2 regions of the Oceanobacillus sp. M60 genome follow, and region 1 is predicted to be linked to the other one. Evidence: a T-box and tRNA genes for the amino acid it is inferred to sense, from the RefSeq annotation. Region 1 holds a T-box; the other holds one or more tRNA genes.
The links. The T-box of region 1 lies ahead of tyrS (tyrosine--tRNA ligase). A T-box ahead of a tRNA ligase gene usually reads a tRNA of that ligase, here a tRNA-Tyr.

Region 1 (15,737 bases):
ATGGTGGGGATCCAGCGGATAATTGAATCGGATGATTTTAAAGATAATAAGTCTCCTTTAAGTGTGGCGCTGGGACTGACTATTGAAGGAATGCCCAAAGTAATTGATATTAATAAAATGCCGCATGGTTTGATTGCAGGAGCTACCGGTTCGGGGAAAAGTGTCTGTATCAACACCATTCTTGTCAGCTTAATTTATAATGCCAGTCATGAGGATGTGCGGATTCTGTTAATCGATCCTAAAATGGTTGAACTTGCTCCATATAATGGTATCCCGCACCTTGTTTCTCCTGTCATCACAGATGTTAAAGCTGCTACACAGAGTCTGAAATGGGCTGTGGCAGAGATGGAGGATCGCTATGATCGTTTTGTAAATGAAGGGGTCCGGGATATAAGCAGGTATAATCAAAAAATGCTGCGAGAAGGAAAAGCAGATCAAAAGATGCCGTTTATCGTGATTGTTATTGATGAATTAGCTGATTTAATGATGATGTCTCCGCAGGATGTGGAGGATGCCATCAGCAGAATTGCGCAAAAAGCAAGAGCATGCGGTATTCATCTTCTGCTTGCAACGCAGCGTCCATCTGTGGATGTTATTACAGGTCTGATCAAAGCAAATATTCCTACAAGAATTGCTTTTAGTGTATCTTCCCAAGTGGATTCACGGACAATTATTGATTCCAGCGGTGCGGAAAAGTTACTTGGAAAAGGGGATATGCTCCTGATTGAGAACGGCGCCGGGAAAAGTGTTCGTTTACAAGGACCATTTGTGTCTGATGAGGAAATTGAACGAGTAGCAAATTATGCAAAATCAATGGCTGAACCGAAATATCTGTTTGAACAGGAAGATTTATTAGAACAAGTACAGATAGATGAAGAGGAAGATGATCTCTTGGAAGATGCGATTGAATTTGTATTAAATCAAAATAGTGCAAGCACATCTTCCCTGCAAAGGCATTTTAAAATAGGATATAACCGTGCTGCGAGATTAATTGATTCTCTGGAACAGCGGGGAATTATCTCAGGGCAAAATGGCAGCCGTGCGCGAGAGGTCTTGATTACAAAAGCGCAGAGAGACAGTATGTAAACTGTCTCTCATTTTTTGGCGGTGAAAATACGGTTACTTTATAATAAACTAGCTCACACTTTGTTTGTTAAGAAAGGCTTGCCGGATGCTGTTTCTCCGCATATCAAAAATAAGGACAACTAAAAAAGTTGCTATAATTCCGGAAAGTTACTAAAATATAAAGGAAGCTTTTCAAGAGAGAAAGAAAATATAAGGCAAAAGCACATATTATTCATTATCTGTATAGAATGAGATATAGGCTCTCTATCTGTACAGAAAATGGTGCTTCTTTTTTACGTGTTAAGAAAGGATAATAGGGACTTGAGATGATTCGTCCCCACCGGCCAGCATTTGCAAAAATGCAAAAGGAAGTACATTTTTATGTAAATAAATGGGCGGACAAACGCTTTCGTTTAAAAAAATATGTTTAAAATGCTTGAATTTACTTTTAAAAGCTTTGAAATAATAAATTTTGCTTTAAAATAACTTATTTATTTGTTATAATCCATTGAATGGGATTGCGGTTATATAATATCTTGACACAGAGCCGCTGATAACAAATAAAATGACATGAAAATGAATGGATGAAAAAACGTTGGAGGTTCGTTTTATGACAACTTACCATTTTATAGGTATTAAAGGAACAGGGATGAGTGCATTAGCACAAATTCTTCATGACTCAGGTGAGAAAGTACAGGGTTCAGATATTGACAGCCGTATTTTCACACAGCTGGCATTAGAAGAAAAACATATTCCTATTCTGTCTTTTTCAAAAGATAATATTCAATCAGATTATACGATTATAGCAGGAAATGCTTTTCCTGAAGACCATGTTGAAATAAAACAAGCGAGAGAGCTTGGTTGTAAATTTTATTGGTATCATGAGTTTTTAGGCGAATGGTTGAAGCAGTATACAAGTATTGCTGTTACAGGTGCACACGGGAAAACGACAACGACAGGATTATTATCACATGTTTTGGAAAGTGCTTATCCAATCTCTTATTTAATTGGAGACGGGACAGGGCGTGGGCATGTTGACAGTAAATATTTTGCTTTTGAAGCTTGTGAATATCGCAGACACTTTTTAAGCTATGAGCCGGACTATGCGATTATGACAAATATTGATTTTGATCATCCGGATTATTTTACAAGCTTAGATGATGTAGTGGATGCTTTTCAATCTATGTCTGATCGCGTGAAAAAAGGTATTGTTGCATGCGGTGATGATGAAGAACTTCAAGGCATTCATACGAAAGTGCCGATTATTTATTATGGTTTTAATGAGACAAATGATTTCCAAGCGAAAAATGTGGTAGAGACAGAGCAGGGAACAGAATTCGATGTATATGTTCGAAGCACCTATTATGAGCATTTCTTCATTCCTACATTTGGAAATCATACGATTTTAAATTCACTAGCAGTGATAGCGATTTGTCACTACGAAGGAATTCCAGTTGAATTTATGAAGGAATTAAGCTCTTTTAAAGGGGTTAAAAGACGCTTTACAGAAAAGACAATTGATTCTCAGGTAATTGTAGATGATTATGCACATCATCCTAAGGAGATTGCAGTAACAATTGAATCAGCTCGTAAAAAGTATCCAAATAAAGAAGTGGTTGCTATTTTTCAGCCGCATACCTTTACACGTACAAAAACATTTTTACAAGAATTTGCAGATAGTTTAAACCAAGCAGATAAAGTCTATTTATGTGATATTTTTGGGTCGGCTCGAGAGCAGTCAGGTCAATTAACTATTGAGGATCTGCAAAATTTGATTCCTGAAAGTGATATTTTAGATTTAGAGCATACCAATGTGCTACAAGAATATAAAGATAGCGTGTTGATTTTCATGGGTGCAGGAGATATTCAAAAATTCCAGAAATCCTATGAAGAGACACTAGCCTAAATGAAAAAGCAGTGAAGCGGTTCACTGCTTTTTTCTATTTGCCGTGGGTGTGCAGGCAATCTCGTTTATCCTGAGAGGCTAAAGAGCTGTCTATGGAGTGCTTAGAGAATTTCCGGGGCTCCACTGGCTCTCGTTGCTAAACAGCGACACAGGGGCAGATATAAGCCATTCTTGCAGTACTATTGATGAAAGCAATGTATCTTAAATACAGTAAAGACAGCTGTTCGAAAATACCTGCTGAATGAAATTTCATTCGATGTAAGGGCGGTTAGCTGCAGCATTCTATACTGGATATAGATTGATGTTGTATTTTAACGGAAAAATAAGATACAATAAGTATATGGATTAAATCTTTTAAGGGAAAATGTAGTTTATTCTTTATCTATGCAGGGTAAGAATAAATTATGGTGCCAGCTCTCCCGGTATGGAATGGGCTAAAAGTGATACGGATAAGTATGCCGTTTACTTCACCGCAGATGTTAAAGAGCCAAATAATCGTGTTTTCCTGCAGACTGGATAAAGCAATGTTTTATCCAATACATTTTTACCGGGTTATTTGGACAACCTCTTTATGAAGTACATACTATCCCTTAAAACGTATTTAATCAATATGGATGAATCAAGAAATAAAGGAGTGATATAAGTTTATGGGAGTTATCCTCTATAGTGCACTGGCAATTGCCATAATAGCCTTGCTCATATTAATGATTTATGCGGTTATTTTAGTGTTCAACACAAAGAAAACAATGGAAGAAGTTCGGGAAACATTAGGGAAAATCAATCACCAGGTAAACGGAGTTACAGAAGATGCAAGAGAGGTTGTTCAGGATTCTAAAGGGCTGGTAGCTGATTTAACTCAAAAATCAACTCAGCTTGATGGTTTAATCCAGGGAGCAAAGGGAATAGGTGATACAGTAGAAGACTTTAATAAGTCATTACAGCAATTATCTAATATTATTTCAAAGCACTCAAAAGAGGACCAGGAAAAAGCTGCTCAAGCAGTAAAATGGGGTGCTTCCATTTTTGAGTATTGGAATAATCGGAAACACAAGTCTAATTAAATCTTAGGAGGTTATACGGATGGCAGACAATCAGATTAACACGAAGGATTTTATTATCGGAACACTTGTAGGAAGTTTTGTAGGAGCTGCGACAGCATTGTTGCTTGCACCAAAATCAGGTAAAGAACTGCGCAGTGATTTAAACGATAGTGCGGTTCAAGTGAAAAATCGTGCAACAGAATTAGCAGGAACAGCTCAGGAAAAAGGTGTGGAATGGAAAGATAAAGCTTATTCTACAACTTCCGATTTAACGAAGAAAGCAGTGGATGTAACTTCTGATTTATCCAAGACAGTTGCAGATAAATCTCAGGAGCTTACAGAAAGCGTAAAACAAAAAACGGCTGATTTGAAGGATGTCGTAGAAGATAAACTGAATGATGCTCAGGATAAAGCAGAAGATGTAAAAGATTCTGCTGGTGAGAAGCTGGATGATGCAAAAGATAAGGCTTCGGATTTAAAAGATGAGGTATCAGATAAAATAGAAGATGTAAAAAAAGAAGCTGCTGATAAAAAAGCAGAGGCAGAAGAAACTGCTTCTAAAAAAACAGCAGAAGTAAAAAAAGAAACAAAACAAGCAGTTAATGAAGTAAAAAAAGAAGCAAATAAAAAATCATAATACTTAAAAACATTGATGAGCATTTTTACTCATCAATGTTTTTTTATAATTATATCTTGTCTGTCCCGGAGAACCGCCCGTAAAAATCCCGCTGAATGAAGTTTCGTTCTATATGATTGTAGAACTCCGCTGATTTTTAAAGTGAAAATATATTGGATTTATAAAGGAGGAGGGGAGGGCTTTTGGCCCTTCTTCCAAGATATATAATATAATTAATGGTTCCATTTTTCCGTATTTTCTCTAAGAATTAAAATTTTACATTAATTAGATGGTGACAAATAGAAGAATCTTAGCTATAATGGTCTCTAATTATTCTAAATGATTAAACAGATTAAGTGACTTGAGGAGTGTGTATTAATGAGTAATGAAATGGAACAGCTAAGAGAACAAATGGACAAGGTCAATCTGGAAATACTAGAATTGATTAACAAGAGAGCAGGCATTAATCAAGAGATTGGTGAATTAAAAACCAAGCAGAGCATTAAGCGATTTGATCCAGTGCGTGAGCGTGAGATGCTGGATAAAATTAAAAGTAACAATGATGGTCCATTTCAGGATTCAACACTTGAACATATTTTTAAAGAAATTTTCAAAGCAAGTCTTGAGCTTCAAGAAGAAGATAACAGCAAGGCACTTTTAGTATCGAGAAAGAAACAGCCTGAAAATACAGTCGTTGAGCTTAAAGGGGAAAAAGTCGGCGATGGCGGAATCAGCTATGTATTTGGTCCATGTGCAGTAGAAGGATATGAGCAGGTTGCTGCAGTAGCTGCGTCTGTAAAAGAAAAAGGATTGAAATTACTTCGCGGCGGGGCATTTAAGCCGAGAACATCTCCATATGATTTCCAAGGACTTGGAATCGAAGGATTAGAAATCCTGAAAAAAGTAGCGGATGAGTATGATTTAGCTGTTATCAGTGAAATTGTAAATCCTGCAGATTTAGAACAGGCAGTTGATTATATTGATGTCGTTCAAATCGGTGCAAGAAACATGCAGAACTTTGAACTGTTAAAGGCTGCTGGAGATGCTGGAAAGCCTGTCCTGTTAAAACGCGGACTATCTGCAACCATTCAGGAATTCATAAATGCAGCAGAGTACATCATGTCCAGAGGCAACAAAAATATTATGCTGTGTGAACGTGGAATTCGTACATACGAAAAAGCAACACGTAATACACTGGATATTTCTGCAGTACCTATTTTAAAACAAGAAACTCATTTACCTGTTTTTGTAGACGTAACACATTCTACAGGCAGAAGAGATTTACTGTTGCCTACAGCTAAAGCTGCTATCGCAGTCGGAGCAGACGGCGTAATGGCAGAGGTTCATCCGGATCCGGCAGTTGCTCTTTCTGACTCTGCTCAGCAAATGGATATCCCGACATTCGATCAGTTCTTTAAAGAAATCAAAGATGTTGAAAATCGTTTAGGAAAATAATAAAGACTGTCTCAAAAATTAGTGGTATAATTTTTGGGGCAGTTTTTTTGATAGAAAAAATGCTATACAGGATCTGCGCTAAAATAAAACGTTGAAAATGTTTTCAAAGTTTCAAGTTTGGATATAATAAGATAAAGGTATATTATATTTATAGTGTGTTTATGAAAATTTTCATTTTGTTTTCATGAAAGTTTTGTAATTTTTTTCATGGTAGCGTATGATATATAAATAGATGCAGCATTAGTTCTTGTTTAAAGTGAAACATTATTCAGCAGGGCTGTATTTCCCGATTTTGACTATGCTTGAAACGGGAGTCTTGCAAAAGCTCTTTGATGGGACGAGTAATCCCGGCAATATTGACAGGTTAATGATTTTGATGAATTTTGATACAGATAGTAATAAAACTGTCTAGCGAAGGAAAAACACGAAGACTCCTATGGGAAAGCGTTGTGTTTTTCTTCAGCGGTCGCACTAACCTGACAACATTGGCAGTCCCGGTTTCAGCCAGATGCACTGCGATAAAATGAATTTTAGGAGGTAGATAAACATGACTGTTACAATTTATGATGTAGCAAGAGAAGCAAATGTTTCCATGGCGACCGTATCTCGTGTTGTCAATGGAAATCCAAATGTAAAACCAACCACACGAAAGAAAGTATTAGCAACGATTGAACAATTAGGATATCGTCCTAACGCAGTTGCACGCGGACTGGCAAGTAAGAAAACAACAACCATCGGTGCGATTATTCCGGATATATCGAATATCTTCTTTTCAGAGCTTGCCCGGGGAATTGAGGATATTGCGACAATGTACAAGTACAATATTATTTTAAGCAGCTCGGATCAAAACAAGGACAAGGAATTGGAATTGATCAATACAATGCTGGAAAAACAAGTAGACGGTATCCTGTTTATGGGCGGAAATATCACGGAGGACCATGTTCATCAGTTTCAGACAAGCTCTGTTCCAGTTGTACTGGCTTCTACGTATGATTCGACAGACACCATTCCTTCCGTCAATATTGACTATGAACTGGCTGCATATGAAGCAACAAAATCATTGATTGAGAAGACAAACAAACAGCCTGCTTTAGTAGGCAGTGAATCAGATACAAGCGTGAACATTTTAAAAACGAATGGCTATCTGCGTGCATTGAAAGAGGCTGATATAGAGCCTAAAGAAGATTATATATATAAGAGTTCTTATGCGTATTCAACAGGTATAGAAGCAATGGAGCACTTTTTAAAATTAGAGGAACGCCCAGCTTCTGTATTTGTGATGTATGATGAAATTGCTCTAGGTGTTATTCATGGCGCGCAGGATAATGGACTGCAAGTCCCTGAGGATATCGAGGTATTTGGTTTTGATAATATCCGGCTGGCAAGCATGGTACGTCCTAAACTGACTACCGTTGTCCAGCCTACCTACGATATTGGTGCAGTAGGTATGCGTCTTCTGACGAAATATATGAACGATGAGGAAGTAGACGAGAAAAATGTGGTATTGCCGCATCGTATGGAATTCAGAGATTCTACAAAATAACACACAACAAAAAAGACAAGGCAGTTTTGAATCATAAACTGCTTTGTCTTTTTCTATGGCTGATAAGAGACAGTACTGGTTTGAAAAAGAAGAAATCTAACCTCCATTACAATCAAATAATCGCAGTATACTTAAGCATATCTTCTAACAGTAATTTGTTTTTCTCTGTGATTTCAGCCCTTCTAGGAATTACCGGATAAGAATCGGCTGCGTCCTGCCAATTTGCCGGAAGGGCTACGGGAGCTTCCTTTTGCCATTTTTTCAGCCACTTTTCAGGAAGGGGACCTTTACAGCAGCTTCCTGTTTTCATCACATTCCACACCTGTCCCCACGCACGTGGCACAACACGCCACATGTCGTATCCGCCGCCGCTGACAGCAAGCCATCTTCCATCACAATACGTATCTGCAATTTCAGCGGCAAGCAAAGGGATTCTCTCATATATCTTCATGGTGCCGCACAAATGTGTTAAAGGATCAAGAAAATGGCTGTCCGCTCCATTTTGTGTCACAATAATATCTGGTTTGAAGAACGCAGCAATTTTCCGTAAAGCTGTTTCATATAATTCTAAGAAAGAATCATCCTCTGTAAAAGCATCAATAGGTAAATTAAAACTATAGCCGTGTCCGCCTTTGATTCCTCTTTCATTTACGTTTCCCGTACCTGGAAAAAGGTAACGGCCTGTTTCATGTATAGAAAAGGTGCATACATTCGGATCATCATAAAAACCAGCCTGCACGCCGTCCCCGTGATGTGCGTCTGTATCTACATAAAGCACTTTCAAATCCTCCTGTTCCCGCAAGTATTTAATAGCAATCGCGCAATCATTATAAATACAGAACCCGGAGGCTTTACGTGGAAATCCATGATGAAGTCCGCCGCCAATATTGGTTATTTTTTTATAATCTCCGTTTAATATTTTATCAATAGCAGTGAGACTGCCTCCAACTAATGCAGAAGAAGCTTGATGCATATTTGGAAAAATAGGTGTATCTTCTGTTCCTATGCCATACTCCTGTGCCCGATCTGCTATTAAATCTCCGCTGCCGGCTCTTTTAACCGCTTCAATATAGGTTGTATCATGAAAAAGAGCAATCTCTTCATCTGATGCAACCCGAGGTACAATGAAATCCTCTGCTGTTAAGGTAGCCTGCTCTTCCAGCAGTTCCTTCGTCAGTAAGGTCCTCTTGTGATTAAAAGGGTGATCTTCTGAGAATTGATAGTTTAAAAAATTAGAAGTATAAATAAAACCTGCCTGCTTCGTCATTTCTTTGGCTCCATAATATTATTTGGCCAGAGCAGGGTATAGCCGGCATCTCGAAGGTCATTGATAATAGGCATCGGATTTAACGTTTTAACACGGAAGACAAGTATTTTATAGTCAGGATCCTTATAAGGATAAAGCAATACGGAAACAATATTTACATTATGGTTGCCGAATACACTTGCCACCTTTGGCAGCTGTCCAGGCAGATCAGGTACTTTTACTTCAATAAGGGAGCTTTGTTCATGTGTTCCGGTCAATTGAATCAATTTATAGAGCATATCTTTTTCGGTTACGACACCAACCAGTTTGTTTTGGCTGACAACCGGTAAACAGGCAATCTCTTTGTCATAAAAAATATAAGCAATTTCTTCGACAAAATCCATGGGATGAATCGTTATCACCGGACTCGTCATAATGGTCTGAATCTCTTTGTTAAGAATATGAAAATCACTTGTATCCAAAAAAGTGGATGGGCTTGCATCTCTTACGTCGCGGTCAGAAACAATACCGAGCACCTGCATCGCTTCATCTACAATCGTGATATGTCTGATTTTATGCTTTTCTAACAGCTGCAATGCTTCATTGATTGTTGCATTCGGTGGAAGCGTTATCATATTCCTGTTCATTAATTCTTCAACTAGCATAGTAGAATCCCCCTTCAGTTATATCTCTGTTAATAATGATTCGGACCTAAAAAACGCAATTTATCAAATCGTTCAATGGATTTTTGCGGCACATTACTTCCTATACGGACCATCAAACAGTTAGCCGGATGAGAGTTTATCTCCGGTTCATCTGTAGGAGCTGGAAGAAGCCCTCCCGCTGCCATCATCTTTTCCATCACTTTCCGATAATCCCAGATACTTAATTGACTGTAATCAAGATCCCAATGCCAATAATATTCTGTAGAAATGACAATATAATTTTCCATGTAAGGGTCCTTCATGGATTGCCGGAGCAGTGTAGACCCGACGCCTCCGCCCCGATATTTCCGGATAATCTCAATTGCGCCTAATTCAATTAAATCCTCCATATTGAACTTGGACCATCTTTCCAATGGATCAGGATGCAGGTAAGTCACATAGCCGATAATGGTATCTGTTGTACGTGCAATGATAATTCTGGACTCTTCCAGCTCTGCGATGTCTAAAAGTGCTTCAAATTGTTTGTCAGCAGGCCGGAATGCAGTTAATTCTTCATGAAAATGATATTGTTCTAACTGGGAGCGTGAAACAGGACCTTCGATTGTCAGCAGACCTGCCTCTGTTTCTAAAAGGATTGAATCAAATTCCTTTATGTGTTTCATCCATCCACCACCTTTATGAGATACAAAATGCTCTTACCATCCATTATACAGAAAATCGCAGCATTTTTTTAGTATTTTTTGATAATTGTTAGGAAGCTTATGGTATGTAATAAAAAACTTCACTCTATAAGCGGATATCCCTTGCTTGATAGAGTGAAGTTTTATTAAAAATATATATCATTTGTTAATCGTCATCATCACCGTCATCGTCTGAGCTGGATGAGGACATACTGACTGGTATGCCAATTCTCAGCCATTTATCTGTTTCTGTTCGAGGATAGAGCATGGAAAAGTCATCCATATCATCATAACCATTTTCTCTCAGCCAGTCAGGGTTGAACATAATCCCGTTGCTTCTGCTGAATGACCTGCCGTCGTCATCTGATTCTAAAACGCGTCTGCTGCCTCTGGTTAAGCTATTGTCCTCTTCTGTCGGCACATGACGGGAATCAAATAAGTCTGTTTTAACCAGACCTACATCTTCACATAAATCGGATGGAAGCATTCCTGAAACGGCGCAGTAGCTTCTTTCTACAATGCCGTCCGGACGTTCAAACGTTGATTCCGGTGTTACCAGGACAGGGTCTACCTGCGCGGCGGCATTAATAACCTCCGCCCACAACTTCATATTCCGCTGACTGTATGTCAGATGATACTCATGATTGATGGGAGCAGGCGTTTCATAGCCAATCCAAGTTCCAAAGGTAATATTTGGATTAGTTGCTACAAACCAGGCGTCATGATAATCCTGAGATGTTCCTGTTTTTCCAGCCCAGTCGACATTTGTGTTTTGAAGCTGGGAATTCACGAAATTACCTGTCCCGTTATCAATCACATCCCGCATCATATCGACTGTCAGGTAAGCTGTTTCAGGTGAAAATACTTCTACTGGATCCGTTTCATGCTCATAAATCACATCGCCTTCAGCGTTTGTGATTCTATCAATCATATAAGCATCTGCAAACTTCCCGTTATTGCCAAAGGTGGAGAAAGCATTGACGTTTTCTTCTACTGATATACCATGGTCCATTCCGCCAATAGAAAGAGATGGCTGAACATGATCACCAGGCGTTAATGAAGTGATGCCCATCTTTTCCAAATATTCAGCAGCAGGGTCATTATTGATTATTTCCATATACACGGCGGCAGCAGGAATATTATAGGAATTGGCCAGCGCTGTACGGGCAGAGACAAGGCCATAATTTCCTCCTCCATAGTTACGCGGAGGCCATCCACCAGCAAATGTCCTAGGATAGTCTGCAATCGGTGTTCCCGGCTGAATAACGCCTTCTTCCATCGCCGGCGCATAATCAAGCAAAGGCTTGATGGTACTGCCGATAGAGCGTCTTGTATCCGTAGCGAAATTTACCTGGTGATCTTCATCAAAACCGCGTCCGCCGATAAATGAAATTATTTTGCCGGTGTTATTTTCAACCATTATCGCACCAGTCTGGATTTCCTGTGTTACTTCATATTCTTCCCCATCACTGTTTGTAGCGGTAAACGTTCTGGCATATCCATAGTCTGAATAATTGTCTGCTGCTTCTTCCATGGCGTCGTACATTTCTTTATTAATCGTCGTATGGATTTGATAGCCGCCGTCACGTAATTCTCTTTCTGTACGCTCCGCATATTCAGCTCGTAAATCGTCATCTTCTGCCAAATCTTTCTCAGTCACGCCGTCTTCTTCCATTAATAAACCTTGAATAATATCCTTGGTTCTTTTCTCTACTTCATAAGTGACATATGGATATTCGTCTGTAGAAGAAGGGATCGCATCAATAAAATCGCTGGCAATATCATAATTGGCAGCTTCTTCGAGTTCTTCATCTGAAATAAAATTCATATCATGCATGCGATTTAAAACTGTTCTCATCCGGCTGATTCCAGCTTGCAATTCTTCTTCAGACTTTCGCGCACCTTCCGCTGTAAATGGTGTGTAGGAAGAAGGACCTTGCGGAAGGCCGGCCAGATATGCAGCCTGCGGAAGTGTTAATTCAGATGCCTCTACACCGAAAATACCTTTAGATGCTGTCTGTATACCTGCAATATTACGGCCGGATGAATTTCTGCCATAAGGAATAATATTTAAATAAGCTTCGATGATTTCATCTTTTGTAAAATAATTTTCCAGCCGCATTGCTAATAATATTTCTTTGGCTTTCCGGTCAAAGGACACTTCGTCTGTTAGAATTTGATTCTTAATCAGCTGCTGTGTCAGTGTGCTTCCTCCTGTTTGGACAGAGGAATTTAGAAATTCCTGTGCCGTCGCTCTTAAGATCGCTTTTGGCACCACACCGTTATGCTCGTGAAAATACTCGTCCTCTGTTGCGATAACCGCATCAATCAATGTAGGTGAGATATCGTCAAGTGCTACTTCTTCCCGATATAAATCACTTCGGATATCTCCCAGGTAGACATCGTTAGCGAAATAAATACTGGATGTCTCAGAATAATTGTAAATATCATCTGCCATAGATGCTTCACTTCGTAATGGTTCGTCATAAACCAGGGAGGCAAAGTACCCAAGTCCGATTCCGCCGGCAAAAATCCCGCCGATGCCGATAATCACAATGACAAATAATACAATATTCCAAACAACGTCGTATGTAACTCGTGATGTCTGCTGGAGAATACCTTTTTTCCACCAGTCTTTAACAGTATTAAAAAAACGTTGCAGTTTTTCTTTCATAATAGACATTAGACCTCCTATTTCAACATTTATTATAACATAGTGAAAATACAGTTTGGTAGTAAGACGGAAAAAGGCTTGCATAGAAGAACTATTTATGCTATGAATAGTATCATGTGAATTTAATTTTTTATGAAAGAAACATGGAAGGATCGAAGTAGCAACGTGAATCCCTGTCTTAGAGAACTGACGGATGGTGCGAGTCAGTATATATTCACTTGCGAATTACAATCTGGAGTTTTTCTTTTTATTATTCGCGTCATGGAGGCTGATAATAAGAAGAACGGTGACAACCATCGTTAACAAACCTTAAGCGGCTATTTTATAATAGCAACAAGGGTGGTACCGCGAATCCAACTCGTCCCTTTCTTACCAGAGAGGAGGCGGGTTTTTTTATTTACCTTAAAAAGGATGTCCCAAAAGCGGGGAGCAGCTGGCATTGTCAGTAAAAAGAAAATACAAATAAGCAGGAGGAAATAATATGAATATTTTACAGGATTTAGAAAACAGAGGGTTAGTAAATCAAGTAACAGATCGGGATGGATTAGAAAAGCATCTTGAAAATAATCAGGTAACCTTATACTGCGGCTTTGACCCGACAGCGGACAGCTTGCATATCGGACATTTAGTCCCTTTAACGATGCTGCGCCGGTTTCAGCGGGCTGGTCATAAACCGATTGCCTTAGTCGGAGGGGGAACCGGGATGATTGGTGATCCAAGCGGCCGTTCAAGTGAACGCAGCTTGAATACCGAAGAGGTTGTTTTTGGTTTTACGGAAAGCATTCAAAAGCAAATTGCCAAAATTGTAGATATGGATGATACCTCCAGCGATAATCAAGTTGTCTCCCGCAACAACCACGATTGGCTGGGAAATATGACAATCATTGATTTCCTTCGCGGAGCAGGAAAGCATTTTGGGATTAATTACATGCTGTCTAAGGATTCGGTTGCTGCAAGACTTGCACAAGGAATTACCTTTACCGAATTCAGTTACATGATTCTGCAATCACTAGACTTTTTACGGTTATACGAAGAAGAAAATTGTACATTGCAAATTGGCGGAAGTGATCAGTGGGGGAATATCACAGCAGGGTTAGAGCTTATCCGCCGTTCCAGAGAGAACCAAGGAGAAACTGCTGAAGCATTTGGCTTAACTGTTCCTTTAATCACAACAGCAGATGGAACAAAATTCGGAAAAACCGCCGGGAATGCCGTGTGGTTAGATGCTGAAAAAACATCTCCATATGAATTTTACCAGTTTTGGATCAATGCTGATGATCGTGATGTGATTCGTTTTATCAAATACTTTACTTTCCTGTCAGATGAGGAAATTGCAGAGCTGGAAAAAGAAGTAGAAACACAGCCGGAAAAACGGGTGGCACAGCGCCGTCTGGCAGAAGAAATGACACGCAGCATCCATGACCAGGCTGCTTTGGATCAGGCGCAGCGAATTTCTGCAGCATTATTCAGCGGAGATATCAAACAATTAAAAGCAGATGAAGTAGAACAAGCGTTTAAGGATGTTCCCAATCATGATACGGGGAAAGAACCTTCCAGCTTAATCGATTTATTAGTGGATGCTTCTATCTCTTCATCGAAGCGGCAGGCAAGAGAAGATGTGAAAAATGGGGCTATCTACATTAACGGAGAACGTGTTCAGGATTTGGATTACGTGGTAGATGAAGCGGACCGTTTAGGGGATGCTTTCACGGTTATCCGCAGAGGAAAGAAAAAATATTTCTTGATTCGTTTTCAATAATAGGAAGAAAAAAATAGATTTGACGCTATGATAACGTCAAATCTATTTTTTCTCCCCATGTGCTGTATGCAGGGAAGTATATATTTTATTTGTTGTAGAAGAATAAAGCCAACGTCCCGGGGCCTGAATGTGCGCCAATCACAGATCCAACCATTTCAATAATAATATTTTCTTCTTTGACATGAAACGTATCCTGAATCATTCTGGAAAGCTCCTGTGCACGAGGTAAATCATCACCATGGCTGATTCCAATGGTTTGATTTTGGAAATTGCTGCCCCGCTTTTCCATGACCTCTATCATGCGCTTCAGCACTTTCTTCGTTCCGCGAATTTTTTCTAAAGGAATAAGCTTTCCTCCGTCGACATGCAGAAGAGGTTTGATATTCAATAAGCCGCCGACAAAGGCAGCGGTTTTACTGACACGGCCGCCGCGATATAAATACTCTAAATTGTCCACAGTAAATATATGCTCCATCTGTGCGGCGTTTTTGGCGGTTTGCTGAATGATTTCATCAAAAGAGATATCCTTTTGAGCCATTTTAGCTGCTTCCAGTACGACTAGACCGAGGCCCAGTGAAGCACATTTGGAATCAATAATGTGCAGCTTTGCTTCAGGATATTTCTCTTTAATTTCTTGTTCAACCATTTTTGCAGCTTGGCAGGTTCCGGATAATTCCGATGAAAAAGCGATATAGAGTAGAGGCTTGCCTGCTTCCGCATAAGAAGTGAAGATTTCTTTAAATTGGTTTGCTGATGCCTGCGATGTTTTTGGTGTCTGTCCTTCCCGCATTGCATCATAGATTGTCTTCGGTTTAATATCGACACTGTCCCGATAATCTTTTGATTCAAGATGAACAGTTAAAGGTATCATTTCAATACTATATTCGTTATAATAATGTTCGGATAAATCACATGCGCTGTCTGCCAGAATGGTGATTGCCATTTTAATCACATCCGTTTCTATTTAAATAAGATTTAATTATAAGTTTACGTTTAATTGAATATTTAGTCAAAAATTTAATAAAGGAGGCTGTTTTGTGTTTTATATTGAAGCTAAGAGGATAAGTATAGTAATACTTGGAGCATTA
Region 2 (15,737 bases), on a different contig from region 1:
TATCTGCTCCCGATCCGTTTCCTTGCGTAATCACATGCGATATCGCAGCCAGACGGAAAATGGTATCTTTTTCAGCCAATTGCGGAGCCTGAAAACGTAATACTCCCGCTACGATAGAAGTAACAATCGCTGCACTGGAGCCCAATCCATATTTCACGCCAGAGGCATCATCCAGCTCACTGCGTGTAGAAACATGCATCGGAAGAACCGGCAGTCCTTGTTCTTCTAAATAACGATATGTAATCCGGAGTGCATTCTTAACAAAAGACAGCCTGGGATCGTCTGAATCAATATGTATGTCTGTCTCTCGCCAAGACCATGGAACCTTATGAAGAGAAAAGTCCGAAAGAGTCAGCTGGTGGCTATCCGCTTCCGCTACCGTCGCATAGACAAAACGGTTCACAGCCATCACTGCCAGATTCTGATAAGGCTCTAATACGGCAAATTCTCCCGCAATCATTAATTTCCCTGGTACTTTGACCGTGATTGATTTTGCCACCATATTATCCTCCTATCTATAGCTTATTCCGCTTCCGGGTTTACTGATTATAATATCCTCCACGCCTTCTGTTGCCTGCAGGCGTTTTTTCACCTTAGCTTCGTTTTCTGGTAAATATAAAACTTTTACATTCGGGCCGGCATCAATCGTAAAAAAGGCAGGAATCCCTTGTTCTCTTAAGGTTTGTACCGTCTGCATCACTCGCATCGTGGTATCCTGCCAGTATGTAAACGGAGGATTCGCTCCCAAAGTTGTAGCATGCATGCGCATGCAGTTCGCTTCTGCAACGCTTCCCATCTTCTCAAAATCCTTCACTTTAATGGCTTGTTTTATTTCTTGCAGATCCTTTGCTGTCTGCTCCAGCCAGCCTGCATAAAAAGGAGAGGTTTCTACGGTACGGCGCATCCCCTCCCTGCTTGAGACCTTTTTCTCTGTTTTTGACAAAACCACAGCAGCAATGCGAATATCCCAGTGTGACTTGTCAGCAATTTGCACGGCAAACGAATCGGATCCATCTTCCCGTTCCCCCATCTGCCATTCAACAAAACCGCCGAAAATCGAACGGGAAGCAGAACCAGAGCCTTGACGAGCCAGCTTCGATAATTCCGTATCATTTAGAGAAAGTCCGATTGCTTTGGAGCTCGCTGCAGCTAATGCTGCAAGACCAGATGCAGAAGAAGCAAATCCGGCAGCAGTAGGAACATGATTCACAGATTGAACCTGTGCATAGATTTCCTTTCCAGAAAGAGCACGCACCTTATCTAAAAATATCGCTACCTTTCCAAGCGCATCTCCTTCTACATTCTGTTCATTCAAATGAAAGGAATCTTTTTTTAACCCTTCCTGAAAATGAACGGTTGTCTCTGTAGAAAAACCATCTAATGTCACGGAAAGGTTACTGTTGGCAGGAAGAATCAATGATTCATTCCGCTTCCCCCAATACTTGATTAAAGCAATATTCGTATGCGCTCTTGCTGTTGCCTTCATATTATTTGAATCTCCTTTTCTACAATCCCTGTCAAATCATTCTTTTCATGCGGCTTCATTCAGCCGGGGAAAAGCCCCGCCGAATGAGGCATCGCTTTATTTCTTCAAAACAAACGGCCAGACTGCTGCTGCACCAAAACGGCGTAATTTCTCTGCCAGCTGCTTTGAATGAACTTCATTTTGCGCAAGCGCAATGATACAACCGCCATTTCCGCCGCCTGTCAATTTCGCACCTAAAGCCCCTTCTTCCCGGGCAAAGCGAATCAATTTATTTAAACCGGCATCACTGACTCCTAATGCTTCCAGTTCTTTTTGTGCTTCATTTAACAGTTGACCTAAAAACTGTTTACTAGCTTTTTCCAATGCATCTTTTGCATGATGCGTTAACGCCCCGATCCGTTCTATTTTGGAATGGATACGCTGCGGAGCTGCTTTTAACAGACTTGCTACCGATTCAACTGATGTACGTGTATCCCCAAATCTGCCGGAGTCTGCAACAATAAAATGCAGGTCTTCTCCTAATTCAATGTGCTCAACAGGACTTCCTTTTTTATACCACACTGGTTTATCGGAAGTGATCGTTAAGGTATCCAGCCCGCTTGGTGCTCCATGCGCATAGGTTTCTGCCACATTCGCTAATTGCAGCAAATCTTCTGTCGAGCATTCCTTATCGCAATAATGGAATAAAGAGCGAATAATAGAAATAGCGACAGATGCACTTGAACCAAGACCCTTTCCTGGCGGTACCGAGGAATTAATCCGTATTAACAAATCCTTATAAGGAATCCCAAGATATTCACAAGAACTAGAGACACATTCCACAATTCCTTCCAGCTCTTTCGGGGCATGCCGCAATGGGCCATGATAAAAGGTACTGTCCATTTTCACCGCTCCAGGAACATACTCAATTACCGTCTCTACGCCAATTAAAGGAAATGGAATAGCAATTGCCGGCTGCCCGTGTACAACCGAATGCTCTCCAATTAAAATGACCTTACTATGAGCTACGCCAATAGCTGTTTTTTCCGATGCTGTTACTTTTTCTGCACTCATTGTTTATACTGTTCCACCAATTCTTTAGCTTTTCCCACACGGATTTCTTGTTGTTCTACTAATTGTTTTGCTATCACATCAATCATCTCCCCAGTTGCTCCGCCAGCTATCGCAACAGAACGTGAATGAAGCGCCATATGCCCTTTTTGAATCCCATCGGTCGCCAACGCTTTGAGCGCTCCAAGATTTTGAGCAAGACCAACTGCTACAATTACCTGCGCAAGCTCTTCTGCTGATTCAATTTGCATAACGGATAAAGAAAAATCAGCTAATGGGTGCACGCGAGTCGCTCCCCCGACAGTTCCTATCGACATTGGCAACTCAATTTCACCAACGAGATTACCTTCTTCATCCTTTGACCACGTAGTCATGGAGCCATAATGACCATTTCTGGCAGCATAAGCATGTGCCCCCGCCTCTACTGCCCGCCAATCATTTCCTGTCGCAATCACAACAGGGTCAATGCCGTTCATAATCCCTTTATTATGCGTTACTGCACGATACGGGTCAGAGGCAGCAAATTCATACGCATGGATGACACCATCTCTGACCTCTTCTCCAGCAAACGAACCTGTTTTTAGCAGATGCGGAGGTATTACACATTTTGCTGTAGCCAGGCTGCGATCGGCATAGTTCGATAAAATACGCAAATGCACTTTTCCTTTGGTTATTTCTTCCACGATTGGCGCAATCGATTCCACCATGGTATTAATCATATTCGCTCCCATGGCGTCACAGGTGTCTACATAGATATGCATGACCAGCATTTTGCTATAAGACGATGCATCGTTCTCATTCAAAACCCGTACATCTAAGTCTCTCACACCGCCTCCGCGGCTGACAATGCTTGGATAGGCATCATCGGCAGCTTTCATTAATATATCTTTTTGACGAAGGATTTGCTGCTTTGCTTCTTGAAAATCCGGACATCCAACCACTTGAATCTGCCCAATCATCAGTCTTTCTTTTGATTCTGTCCGAAAACCGCCAGCCTCTCTGACTATCTTCGCAATATGACTGGCAGAAGCAACAACAGAAGCTTCTTCAATAGCCATCGGTACTACATATTCTTTCCCGTTTATTAAAAAGTTTAATCCCAATCCGAATGGTAATTGATAGGTGCCAATGACGTTTTCAATCATATTATCTGCTTTTCCTACCGTAAGCGCATCGGCGTTAGACAAATTTTGCGTTTCTGCATCTGTTAAAGTAAAGGCCTCACGTAATAATGCCCGCCTTTCTTCTACCGTCATATTATAAAAACCTGGTATCCTTGAAGAGGTCATGCCTAGCTCATCCTTTTTATTTATCATATCTGAAATATGCTTTTTTATTACAATGTACTAAAATAAACTATTTTGATTATAACACGAATTCTATCGTTTTTTCATTCAGAAGATACTTATTTCGTGACTGAAACTATGTTTGCAGCATTACCGTAATGCATTGGTATTTCCAGCTTCTAACATATACAAAATCGCTGGACTGCTCAGACTATGGCAGGCTCTTTACTAACGTCGAACTGTTGTTCAAATAATATGAGATTTTTATGCTGATAAAGAAAAAAACGAGATAAAATTATCCCGTTTTTCTGTATTTTATACTTGTCATGCTTGTAGTGAGCCATGAAGGATTCGAACCTTCGACCCTCTGATTAAAAGTCAGATGCTCTACCGACTGAGCTAATGGCTCGTTTTATAAATAGAATGGTACCTTATTTCGTGCTTCTTTATTTGGTGGACCCCTGCATCTGCAAGCATTTGCTTCGAAGTGAATGCTTCGGGGTTACTCGAAGCTGATTCGGCAGAAGTTTCGCTCGTTGCTCTACCGACTGAGCTAATGGCTCCTATGATAAGACAGGTTATTATATATAGCCCTGTCCATAAAAAAATACTATTATCAGTAATAGTATTATCATGTATTTCTTCTAAAAAATAAAAATGGCTGGGCCACCAGGATTCGAACCTGGGGTACACGGGATCAAAACCCGATGCCTTACCGCTTGGCTATGGCCCAACAAAAACATGGTGGAGGGGGGCAGATTCGAACTGCCGAACCCTGAGGGAGCGGATTTACAGTCCGCCGCGTTTAGCCACTTCGCTACCCCTCCATATTATTGTTAACCATATTATCAATTATATACATGAAAAAATGGTGCCGGCCAGAGGACTTGAACCCCCAACCTACTGATTACAAGTCAGTTGCTCTACCAGTTGAGCTAGGCCGGCGTGATGGTGGAGGATGCAGGGCTCGAACCTGCGACCCCCTGCTTGTAAGGCAGGTGCTCTCCCAGCTGAGCTAATCCTCCATTTGGTGACCCGTACGGGATTCGAACCCGTGTTACCGCCGTGAAAGGGCGGTGTCTTAACCGCTTGACCAACGGGCCATAATGCGTTTCTGAGAGGCTTTTTGAAAGCTTCTCTCGCAAACTGACGAATTTTATTATATCGAGGAACCAACCGTTTGTAAAGGGAAAAATGAAAAAAACCTTATTTTATTTTTCAAAAGTCGATAAATCACTCCACCAAACCCGTTATGACACTATTTCCAAGGCTTCTCATTTCTTATTTCCTCTCTTTTCTTCTATAAATATAAAACCAGCGTGAGTATCTTTTTTGACAACAAGAATTCTCCGGCAGGAAAGTACCGTATATTTTCCCGACTGCGATTACCTGGGTTCTGAATCGGCAAAGCGGTCCAACTGAACTGCTTTTTTACTTATCACACATACTTCTTATAGAAAAGAAAAACAGTTTATAACTTTATCACCTGGTACTAATCCGTTATAATAGATGCTAAGTTAAATGTTGAATGGAGGATACGTATGACAAAATTATTAGAAGGTAAAAACATTGTTGTAATGGGCGTCGCTAACGAAAGAAGTATTGCTTGGGGTATTACAAAATCTCTACATAATGCCGGAGCGAACCTTATTTTCACCAATAGACAGGAAAGATCCTACAAAAAATTAGTAAAACTTTTAGAGAAGCATGAAATTGAACCAAAAGCAATCATCTCTTGCGATGTTAAATCCGATGAAAGTATTCAGGGAGCCTTTCATGAAATAAAAGAAAAAATCGGCGTGATTCACGGCTTGGTTCACTCTGTTGCCTTTGCTAAACGGGAAGACCTGCAGGGTGAATTTGTCACTACTTCCCGCGATGGTTTCCTGCTTGCTCAAGAAATCAGCGCTTATTCCTTAGTAACCATAACAAATGCTGCGAAGGAACTGATGACTGAAGGCGGTTCGATCGTGACACAAACTTACATCGGAGCAGAACAAGTCGTTCCTGGCTATAACGTGATGGGTGTTGCTAAAGCTTCTCTGGAAGCAAGCGTCCGCTACCTAGCTGAAGATGTGGGCAAAGATGGCATTCGTGTGAACGCTGTGTCAGCCGGCCCAATCCGTACACTCTCTGCAAAAGGAGTAGCTAATTTCAACGAAAAATCTCAAGTTGTGGAAGAAAAAGCTCCGCTGCGCCGCAACATCGATCAAGACGAAGTTGGAGATGCAACATTATTCCTTCTTAGCGAACTGGCACGTGGAATCACCGGCGAAGTATTGCATGTAGATGCCGGATTCAATATTATTGGCGGCTAATCTCTCAAAAACTGTCTCTCTTCATTATTTAAGAAGAGACAGTTTTTTTATTGGCTAAATCCATGTTCTCTACTACGTTTAATCACTTTTTATTGCGGGAACAAGTAGTAATGGATATTCAAAAAGGCTGATAACGTATTATTGAATATTCTTTATTGAAAAACAAGCAAAGGGGTGGAGAAAATGTATAACTATATACAGCATTATATTAACGGTCAGTGGGTTGATTCCACTGGAAACGAAACAATTGATGTAATCAACCCTGCAACCGAAGAAAAAATTGGTGAAATCAGCTCTGGTACCAAAGAGGATCTTGATAAAGCAGTTCAAGCTGCACGGGATGCTTTCCCGGCGTTTTCACAAACAACCAAAGAAGAACGTGCTGATTTATTAGACCGAATCGCAGATGAATATGAAAAACGAAAAGATCAATTTATTGAAGTTATCATGGCAGAGCTTGGCTCTCCAGTAACATTTACAACCAACGTACAATATCAGATGGGATTAAATCATTTCCGGACAGCGGCAAAACTGGTACGTGATTTTGACTTTACTGAAAACCGGGAAAACTCCTTTATCCAAAAGGATGCGATTGGCGTCGCTGGTTTAATCACGCCTTGGAATTTCCCGACAAATCAGGCGTCTACAAAGCTGGCTAGTGCGTTTGCAGCGGGCAGCACCGTCGTATTAAAACCATCAACAGAAACACCTTTCGCGGCTGTCTTATTAAAAGAAGTGTTCGAAGCTGCCGGTGTTCCAAAAGGCGTATTCAATCTGGTAAACGGAACAGGCTCTACCATCGGTAACGGCATCAGCTCTCATCCAGATATCGACTTTGTATCCTTTACAGGATCCGGCGGCGTAGGTACGAAAATTATGGAAAACGCCGCTCAAGATATTAAAAAGGTTTCCTTAGAGCTTGGCGGCAAATCGCCAATTGTCGTATTGGATGATGCAGATGTGGATTATGCTGCAAAAACAGCTATTTCCCATATCGCTGGCAATACAGGTCAAGTATGTACAGCAGGAACGCGAGCATTGGTCCCAGAATCCATGCATGATGATTTTATCCAAGCGATTAAAAACCATATTTCCGAATATCCTGTCGGCGATCCAAAAGACGAGTCTACTTTCACCGGACCACAGGTATCGGAGGATCAATGGAAAACCGTTCAAGACTATATCCAAAAAGGAATCGACAGTAACGCAACTCTAGTTACCGGCGGAACAGGTAAACCAGAAGGCTTGGAAACCGGATATTATTCTAAACTGACTGTATTTACTAATGTAAAACCTGAAGATACGATTGCCCAGGAAGAGATTTTCGGTCCTGTACTTTCCGTTATCACCTATAACGATTTAGATGAAGCAATTGAAATTGCCAATGGTACAATTTATGGGTTAGCAGGCTATGTTGTCGGTAATGATCCGGAGGCGCTGACCAAAACAGCAAAAAGCCTTCGCTCCGGCAGAATTGTAGTCAATAATGAACAAGCTGACTTTACCGCTCCATTTGGCGGTTTCGACCAGTCTGGTATTGGACGCGAATGGGGAGATTACGGCATCGAAGAATTCTTAGAACCAAAAACGATTGTCGGCTTACCTTAATAAATACCACATCCATTGTCAGCAGCAAATGAGCTGCTGACAATTTTTTTGTAAAAAACTCCTTGACAACCCCTCTAAAAACCTGTAAATTTTAAATCGTAACGATTACGAATAATAAGAATTACAGGTTCATTGTTTGTTTTTTACGAAGCAAACCATAATAGTAAGGATTACTTATTTTTCTTTTTTATAAGAAATTCAAACGCACTATATAAATTAATGGAGGTTCAATTCAATGAAAAAACGGGTCATTCTCTTTTTCGGTTTATTCCTTCTTTTCCTTGCAGGCTGTCAATCCGCAGAGGACAGTCAGGATGGAGATCAGGAACAGCTTGAAATTTCTACTACTATTTTCGCATTAGAAGATTTTATTTCCAAAATCGGCGGCGATTATGTCGATGTAGAAAGCATCTACCCGCCAAATGCGGATGCACACACATACGAACCAAGCTCACGTGAGATGGTCGATTTAGCTAAGAAGGATTTATTTATTTATTCCGGTGTCGGCATGGAGCCTTTTGCTTCCAAAGCGGAGGATATTTTAGAAGGAGAAAATGTAGAGGTTTCTGCCATCGGTGAAGATATCCCTCTTCGCGGAGAAGCGGAGCACGCTCATGAGAATGAAGAAGAACATTACAACGAGGAAGAAGCAGAGGACAACGGCGACATTATCATTGACGGCATCAATGACCATTACCACAGCGGCGATACAGCTTCCATAGAAGCAGAAGCAAATGTCGATGAAGACATCGCGGGATGGAACTGGTATTTCCGCACAGAGGGTTCAGAGGAATGGGAATTGGATGAAGAAGCGGACGATGCTTCCTTTGAAACACAAATCAACGATACGTTAGAAGTAAAACTGGAGCTTGAAGATGCAGATGGAGAAGTAATTGCCGAATCAGGCGTCGTTGAATTATTGATCGATAATCATGACGGCGAAAGCGGTGTGGGTGATCCGCATGTTTTCCTTGACCCTGTCATCAGCATTCAATTAGCTGAAAATATTACCGATCTTCTTATCGAAAAAATGCCAGAACATGAAGCATATTTCACGGAGAACTTAGAAGAATTAGAAGGACAATTGGAACAGGTGGATCAGGAATTAGCACAAACGATTGAGAACGCAGACCATCCGCAAATGATTGTCTCCCATGCAGCATATGGCTATTGGGAAGATCGATACGGCTTAGAACAAATCAGCATCCATGGACTCTCCTCTTCGCAGGAGCCTTCTCAGTCTGCTTTGGTGGAAATAGTGGATACTGCCCGCGAATATGATTTAAAGTATGTTGTCTTTGAACGAAATATCAGCAGCAGAATTAGTGAAATTATCCAAGACGAAATTGGCGCTGACAGTGCTGTACTGAGCAATATGGAGACTATTACCGAAGAGGATATAGAAAACGGCGAAGATTACTTCAGTCTAATGGAAAAAAATATTGAAACGTTAAAAACCGTACTAAATGATTAAAAAGAAGCTTTCAGCCAGATATGATTTATCAGGTTGAAAGCTCCTTTTTTGTTCTATTATTCAGAAACCGGATAAGCATAGGCAACAAAACGATCCGGCGCACTGCCCACAAAGTGGAATGGATAACAGGTAGTGACAACTAATACCTCTTCCCCCATCTCACCGATGACAGAAGTGTCATCCTCAGGCACAATTTCCGTTTCTCTTATTTCATACGTATACTCACCATAAGGCATCTGCACCACAAATGTATCCCCTATCTCCAATTCACCAAAATCACGAAAAACCGTATCCCGATGCCCGGATAAGAGGATTTGCTCCCCCTGCCCAGGAAAAACGGAATTGGATAAGTGTCCGACTCCTTTTTGCAATGAATCTGGGTCTGTCCCCTCCACAATAGGCAACGTTTTTCCCAATTTAGGTATCTCTAATGTAGCAAATGCTTCGTCCTGGTCCGCATCGAACGCTTCTATTGATTTTTCTGTATCCTCCCCGCCTGCTTCACCCTGCTCATTGGCGCCTTGTTTGATTCTTTCCTCCGCCTGAATCAAAGACTGCTTTTGCGATTGTTCGTGTCCTATAATTTGATAGCCAAAAACACCAATACAAATGACACCTGCTATTATAAAAAGGATTCCTATCCGTTTCATTGAAGCCGCTCCTTCATCAACCAAAATATGTATCTCCAACACTGAATCTATAACAATTATACTATACTTTCGCTTTTCTATCCAAACCTCGCCAGAAGTTATTTTTCACCGTTTTCATATGTTATAATTAATTTCTAAAATAGAAATAAAGAGGTGCGCAATGAATACCGGTCAACGAATCATTCAATTACGGTCGCAACGAAATTGGACACAAAAAGAGCTGGCTAAACAAGTAAATATGAACGTCAGTGTCATGAATCGGATCGAATCTGGCGAACGCCCAATTAAAGGAGAAGAATTAACCGCTATTGCCGATACATTGAAGGTTACTGCAGACTATTTATTAGGCAGAGCAGAAGAAGCTCCTTCTAGTGCAGCTGACCACGAGAATGAATTGGTCCAGCACATTCAAAAGATAAGTCCCGATGCCGAAGCGATGCTCCGTGATATGGCAGCTCTCACTCCCGAGGAAATGCAAGATGTGTATGATTATATGCTATTTAAAAAAAGCAGAAGAAAGGATTGAGAATCCTGTTTCTATCTGATTTGCCCCATGACGTTGGCACGATGATTTAAAATGCACCCAAGCTGTTGAACAGCTATTCTTTTAAACTTCTACCTGAAAGGGGTGATGTATTGCCAAAACCCGAATTCGCCTGCCCTCCGGCGAATGTACAGTTTCTTTGTAAAAGGTACAATGAAATACCTATACGATAGAGGGAAAAATACAATCATAAATAGAAACGCATTCAAAAAGTAGAAAGCGAGGATAATAATATGAGAAAACCAGTCGTTGGAATCAGCTATAAAACATATGTTAACACAATCGACAAAGCAACGGAATTAGTAAAAGCCTTAGCAGAAGTGGCCAAAAACGAAAACGAAGTAGAAAAATTCGCCTTCCCATCTTTAGGTGTCCTCTACCCAGCAGCACAAGCCTTAAAAGGGTCTGAAATTGCCTTTGGCGCACAAAATATTTCACCCTATGAAAATGGCGCTTATACCGGAGAGGTTTCAATTGAATCTATTATCGACATAGGCGCAACCTATGTGGAAATTGGCCATGCAGAAAGACAACGTATTTTCCACGAAACACTGGATATGATTCATTTGAAAACAAAACTTACGCTGGAAAAAGGACTGACCCCCGTTCTATGCATTGGTGAAGAGGAGTACTTAGAGAATAAATTGGAACGTAAACAGGCGTTGAAGGAACAAATCCTTACTTCCTTTGGTGAAGTCGACGTAAAACATATTGGAAGGACCATCTTAGCTTATGAGCCAGTCTGGGCAATCGGAAAGACAGAAGCAGCCGATGCAGCATATGTGCATCAGACACATGAACTGATCCGCGAAATTGTTAAAGAAGCATATTATGCAGAAACAGCGGAAGCCATCCGTATCATTTACGGCGGCTCGGTGAGCAAAGACAATGTCTATGAAATTACCGCCCATGACGATGTAGACGGGGTTTTCATCGGCCGATTCGGACATGACCCTGCAAATTACAAACAAATTCTTCATACAGTGAAACAAGTAAAAATAAAATAAAAGCAAATGAAATAAAATAATAATTGATATAAAAAATGATTGAAACCTTCAACGTCCTCTCGTATATCTAAAATATATACTTTGAATCAAAAGAATCTTTTTCTGTAGAATTGTACACAGTCGAAAAAGATGCTTCCATAAAGTACGCAATTTTATTTTCATTTTTTATCAAATTGATTAAAAACGAAAATAAAAGTTGATAAAAGAAAATTAGAAGTATATAATGAAAGTAGATTAAATATACGAGAGGAGTTTGCAGAATGAAAATTGGTATTGGTGCAGACCATAACGGATATGAATTAAAAGAAACGTTAAAGAAATTTATTGAAGAATCAACCGATCATGAAGTGGTGGACTTCGGAGCACATTCCTGCGATGCTGTGGACTATCCTGGGGTTTCCTTCAATGTAGCAGAAGCCATCAGCGAGAAGAAAATAGAACGCGGTGTGCTTATTTGCGGAACTGGTCTCGGCGTTGCAATTGCAGCTAATAAATACCCGGGAATCCGCGCAGCGACAGCGCATGACACGTACTCTGCAGAACGCGCTCAATTAAGTAATAACGCCCAAATCATCGCAATGGGAGCCCAAGTCATCGGACCAGAGTCCGCTAAAAAAGTAGTGGAAGCCTATCTGAATGTAGCATGGTCCGGCGGATCTCAACGCAAAGTAGATCAAATCACTGACAGAGAAAGCCAATTTCTTGATCAGAACTTCAAAGATGCAGCAAAAAGTTCTTGTTAATGTTTTCGATATTATCATAAGGAAAAGCACTGTACGTAAGAAAATTCTTGTACAGTGCTTTTCCTTAAAGTATATATAAACAAAAAATTACTCGCTTTACAGCGCCGAAATCACTTGAATATTATGATTCACAAGAATCCGCTCTGTATCCGAATCGATGGAATCATTGGTAATAAGTACATCTATCTGATCTGTACTTGCAAATGGCGCACTAGAAGTCACCCCAATTTTAGAATGATCAATAACAGCCACAATTTTCTGCGCTTTCTTCACCATATGTTGTTTTAATTCAACCTCATACAAATTAAAATCGGTCATTCCATTTTCTACAGAAAACCCATTGGCAGAAGTAAAAAGAATATCAATATTAAGCTTGTTTAATAACTCCACCCCTAATGTGCCTTCCATTGTCGTAGAACCCTTCGTCACCACACCGCCAATTAAAATAACCGTAATATTCGGGTTATCCTTTAACTCCAGCGCTGTTTGAATCCCGCTCGTTACTACTGTCAGCCGGATCATTTGTTCATTAAGATAACGTGCTAACTCAAGTGCTGTCGAACTGGCATCGAGCAAGATACATTGCTTTTCTTCAATGAACTGAAAAGCTTCCTTAGCAATCAATGATTTTTCTTTACGGTTTTGTTTTTCACGCACAGAAAAACTGGTATCATAATCAACCTCGCTCTGTTGATTTAACATTGCCCCGCCATGTGTACGAGTTAAAAGACCGTTTTTCTCCATTTTGTTTAAATCTGTACGCAAGGTTGCTTCAGACACACCGATTTGCTCCGACAATTCTTTCACGGTCAGCCGCTGCTTATCATGCAAGAGTTCCATTATCTTGTTTCTTCTTTCCGTAACAAACATTTTCATCATCCGTCATCCTCGCAAAAAAAAGTATCTATTCCTATTCCTGATTAGTCCATAGTTGTCTATGGTGTATTATACCATAAAATGAATGAATAAAATAATAAATGAAAGCGATTGATAATTTTACTTTAAATAATGAATTTTTTTATTAAAAGTTATGTATCCATGCTCCCTTAGCAGAAACAAAGGAAATGAAATATCCTCCATCTATCGGATTCGGTTTGCTCCCGATTCTTAATAGATGAGGATATTATGAGTTTGGCAGAACCAAAATTGGGTTCACCAAAAAATTAAATCTCTGCGGATTCTAAACAAATAAACGCTCCACTTGCGCCACAATATTATCAACACAGAATCCATATTCTTCGGTTAACTTATTTCCATTCCCAGAAGCCCCAAACGTATCTATACCAATCATTACTCCATCATTCCCAAGATAACGGTCCCAGCCAAATGAAGAGGCCATTTCAATAGCAACCCGCTTCTTCACGTTAGGCAACAAAACACTCTCTTTATACGATGCCGTTTGTGCTTCAAAACGATCCCAAGATGGCATACTTACGACAGAAGCATCTATATTTTTCTCCCGCAATACTTTTTGAGCCTCGACAGCCAGCTGAACTTCAGAACCGGTTGCCAAAAGAATAGCATCAGACTCACCTTGAGAAGAATCACTCACCACATAAGCACCTTTCTTCACGCCTTCATAAGCACTTTCCTTTGTTCCTGGTAAAGTCGGCAGATTCTGCCTCGATAATACAATAGCTGTGGGCTGATCCGTTGATTCCACAGCAAGTCTCCATGCTGCCTGCGTTTCATTTCCATCCGCAGGTCTGATAAGAGACAAACCAGGCATTGCACGGAAAGAAGCTAGATGCTCCACTGGTTCATGAGTCGGTCCGTCTTCCCCGACCGCAATAGAATCATGTGTCCAAACATAGGTGACTGGCAATTTCATTAAAGAAGACAATCTTACTGCCGGACGTAAATAATCACTGAATACAAAGAAGGTGCCGCCAAATACGTTTAATCCGCCATGAAGGGCCATTCCATTAAGCGCTGCCGCCATTGCAAATTCACGCACTCCAAACCAAATATTTTTCCCGGCGTAATCAGCCTTTGAAAAATCAGATACATCCTTTATCGTTGTTTTATTAGATCCCGCCAAATCCGCACTGCCACCGATGAAATTAGGTACATTCTTCGCGATGGCATTTAGCACTTCTCCAGACGAGGCTCGCGTTGCCAGAGAAGAACCAGCTTCATAGACCGGGAGATTTTTATCCCAATTAGCCGGTAATTCTCCTTTCATCACTGATTGCAATTGTTTCCCCTCTTCTGGATACTTATCAGCATAAGCTTCTACCAGTTCATTCCAATCACTTTCTGCCTTGGCACCTTTTTCTGCAACTTTATTTTTAAAATCGTCATATACTTCAACGGGGACGTGAAAAGCACCATATTCCCAGTTATAGTTTTGTTTCGTAAGTTTCGCTTCCTCTTCACCAAGAGGCGCTCCATGCGAAGAAGAAGATCCTGATTTATTGGGCGACCCATACCCAATTACCGTTTTCACTTCAATTAGTGTCGGCTGTTCTGTATTTTGTTTCGCTGCTTTCATTGCTTTTCTCAAAGCATCGACATCATTTCCATCTTCCACCCGAATGACTTCCCAGCCATAGCTTTGAAAACGCTCCTGCACATTCTCTGAAAAAGATCTATCTAAATCACCATCTAGTGAAATATCATTTGAATCATACAAGACAACTAATTTCCCTAAACCAAGATGACCGGCTAAGGAGGCAGTTTCATGAGAAATTCCTTCCATTAAATCTCCGTCACCCACAAGTGCAAAGGTATGATGATCGACTACATTAAAACCTTCCTTATTATAAGTAGCAGCCAGGTGCGTTTCCGCTATCGCCATTCCAACAGCTGTCGCAATTCCTTGTCCGAGCGGGCCAGTTGTGGTTTCTACCCCATCCGTATGATGCACTTCCGGATGCCCTGGGGTTTTAGATCCATATTGACGAAAATTTTTAATATCATTTAATGATACGTCATAGCCTGATAAATGCAGCAAACTGTACAAAAGCATCGAACCATGACCAGCCGAAAGGACAAAACGGTCACGGTTAAACCATTTTGAACTTTTCGGATGATGCCTCATAAATTCCGTCCATAGCGTGTAAGCCATTGGTGCTGCCCCCATCGGCAGACCGGGATGTCCTGAATTTGCTTTTTCAATGGCATCAATGGATAATGTTCGAATTGTATTAATAGATAATTGTTCTGTTGATACGTTTGTAGTACTTGTCATTTTAAATCACCTTCTCCTTACTTTATATAAGCTGCTGTTTTTAATCGCCTCAATAATATAGAGGCACTCCTTAGAAATGCCTCTATATTAACCTCGTATCTATTTATTTAATTGCTCTACCCATTCTCTCATGGATTTAAAGATGATCCATACACTTGTAGCACCAGCATCTTGATTACCAAGCGCTCTTTCCCCTAAAGATTTTGCTCTTCCAAATTTCGCAATATAATTCTTAGATTTCTCTACTCCATCAGCAGCATTTTCTTCTGCTTTTTTCAAAGCTTCTAATAGTGTTGCAGAGTCAGTTACACTCTCTTTCAACCCATTAACAGCCGGCTCCAGAGCGTCAATCATTGTTTTATCTCCTAAACTGGCTTT

Region 2: it has a tRNA-Tyr gene. The T-box ahead of tyrS (tyrosine--tRNA ligase) is inferred to sense a tRNA for this amino acid. The anticodon was not compared.

What each region holds. Positions count from the first base shown of each region.
Region 1 is NZ_JBSSNH010000006.1:58,528-74,264, forward strand. It holds gene ACW0TQ_RS15240 (DNA translocase FtsK) at 1-1,086, shown strand, start outside; gene murC (UDP-N-acetylmuramate--L-alanine ligase) at 1,676-2,971, shown strand; gene ACW0TQ_RS15250 (DUF948 domain-containing protein) at 3,619-4,032, shown strand; gene ACW0TQ_RS15255 (YtxH domain-containing protein) at 4,052-4,648, shown strand; gene ACW0TQ_RS15260 (bifunctional 3-deoxy-7-phosphoheptulonate synthase/chorismate mutase) at 5,006-6,082, shown strand; gene ccpA (catabolite control protein A) at 6,630-7,625, shown strand; gene ACW0TQ_RS15270 (acetoin utilization protein AcuC) at 7,738-8,892, opposite strand; gene ACW0TQ_RS15275 (acetoin utilization AcuB family protein) at 8,889-9,536, opposite strand; gene ACW0TQ_RS15280 (GNAT family N-acetyltransferase) at 9,566-10,198, opposite strand; gene ACW0TQ_RS15285 (transglycosylase domain-containing protein) at 10,383-12,899, opposite strand; T-box leader at 13,026-13,259, shown strand; gene tyrS (tyrosine--tRNA ligase) at 13,372-14,649, shown strand; gene ACW0TQ_RS15295 (DegV family protein) at 14,735-15,592, opposite strand; gene ACW0TQ_RS15300 (YitT family protein) at 15,687-15,737, shown strand, end outside.
Region 2 is NZ_JBSSNH010000012.1:10,148-25,884, reverse strand. It holds gene ACW0TQ_RS21475 (phosphomevalonate kinase) at 1-502, opposite strand, end outside; gene mvaD (diphosphomevalonate decarboxylase) at 512-1,486, opposite strand; gene mvk (mevalonate kinase) at 1,583-2,539, opposite strand; gene ACW0TQ_RS21460 (hydroxymethylglutaryl-CoA reductase, degradative) at 2,536-3,825, opposite strand; tRNA gene ACW0TQ_RS21455 (tRNA-Lys) at 4,159-4,231, opposite strand; tRNA gene ACW0TQ_RS21450 (tRNA-Gln) at 4,481-4,555, opposite strand; tRNA gene ACW0TQ_RS21445 (tRNA-Tyr) at 4,565-4,649, opposite strand; tRNA gene ACW0TQ_RS21440 (tRNA-Thr) at 4,692-4,767, opposite strand; tRNA gene ACW0TQ_RS21435 (tRNA-Val) at 4,772-4,847, opposite strand; tRNA gene ACW0TQ_RS21430 (tRNA-Glu) at 4,851-4,925, opposite strand; gene fabI (enoyl-ACP reductase FabI) at 5,364-6,140, shown strand; gene ACW0TQ_RS21420 (aldehyde dehydrogenase family protein) at 6,324-7,748, shown strand; gene ACW0TQ_RS21415 (metal ABC transporter solute-binding protein, Zn/Mn family) at 7,984-9,222, shown strand; gene ACW0TQ_RS21410 (class D sortase) at 9,279-9,872, opposite strand; gene ACW0TQ_RS21405 (helix-turn-helix domain-containing protein) at 10,033-10,398, shown strand; gene tpiA (triose-phosphate isomerase) at 10,650-11,423, shown strand; gene ACW0TQ_RS21395 (RpiB/LacA/LacB family sugar-phosphate isomerase) at 11,684-12,166, shown strand; gene ACW0TQ_RS21390 (DeoR/GlpR family DNA-binding transcription regulator) at 12,263-13,045, opposite strand; gene tkt (transketolase) at 13,347-15,359, opposite strand; gene dhaL (dihydroxyacetone kinase subunit DhaL) at 15,459-15,737, opposite strand, start outside.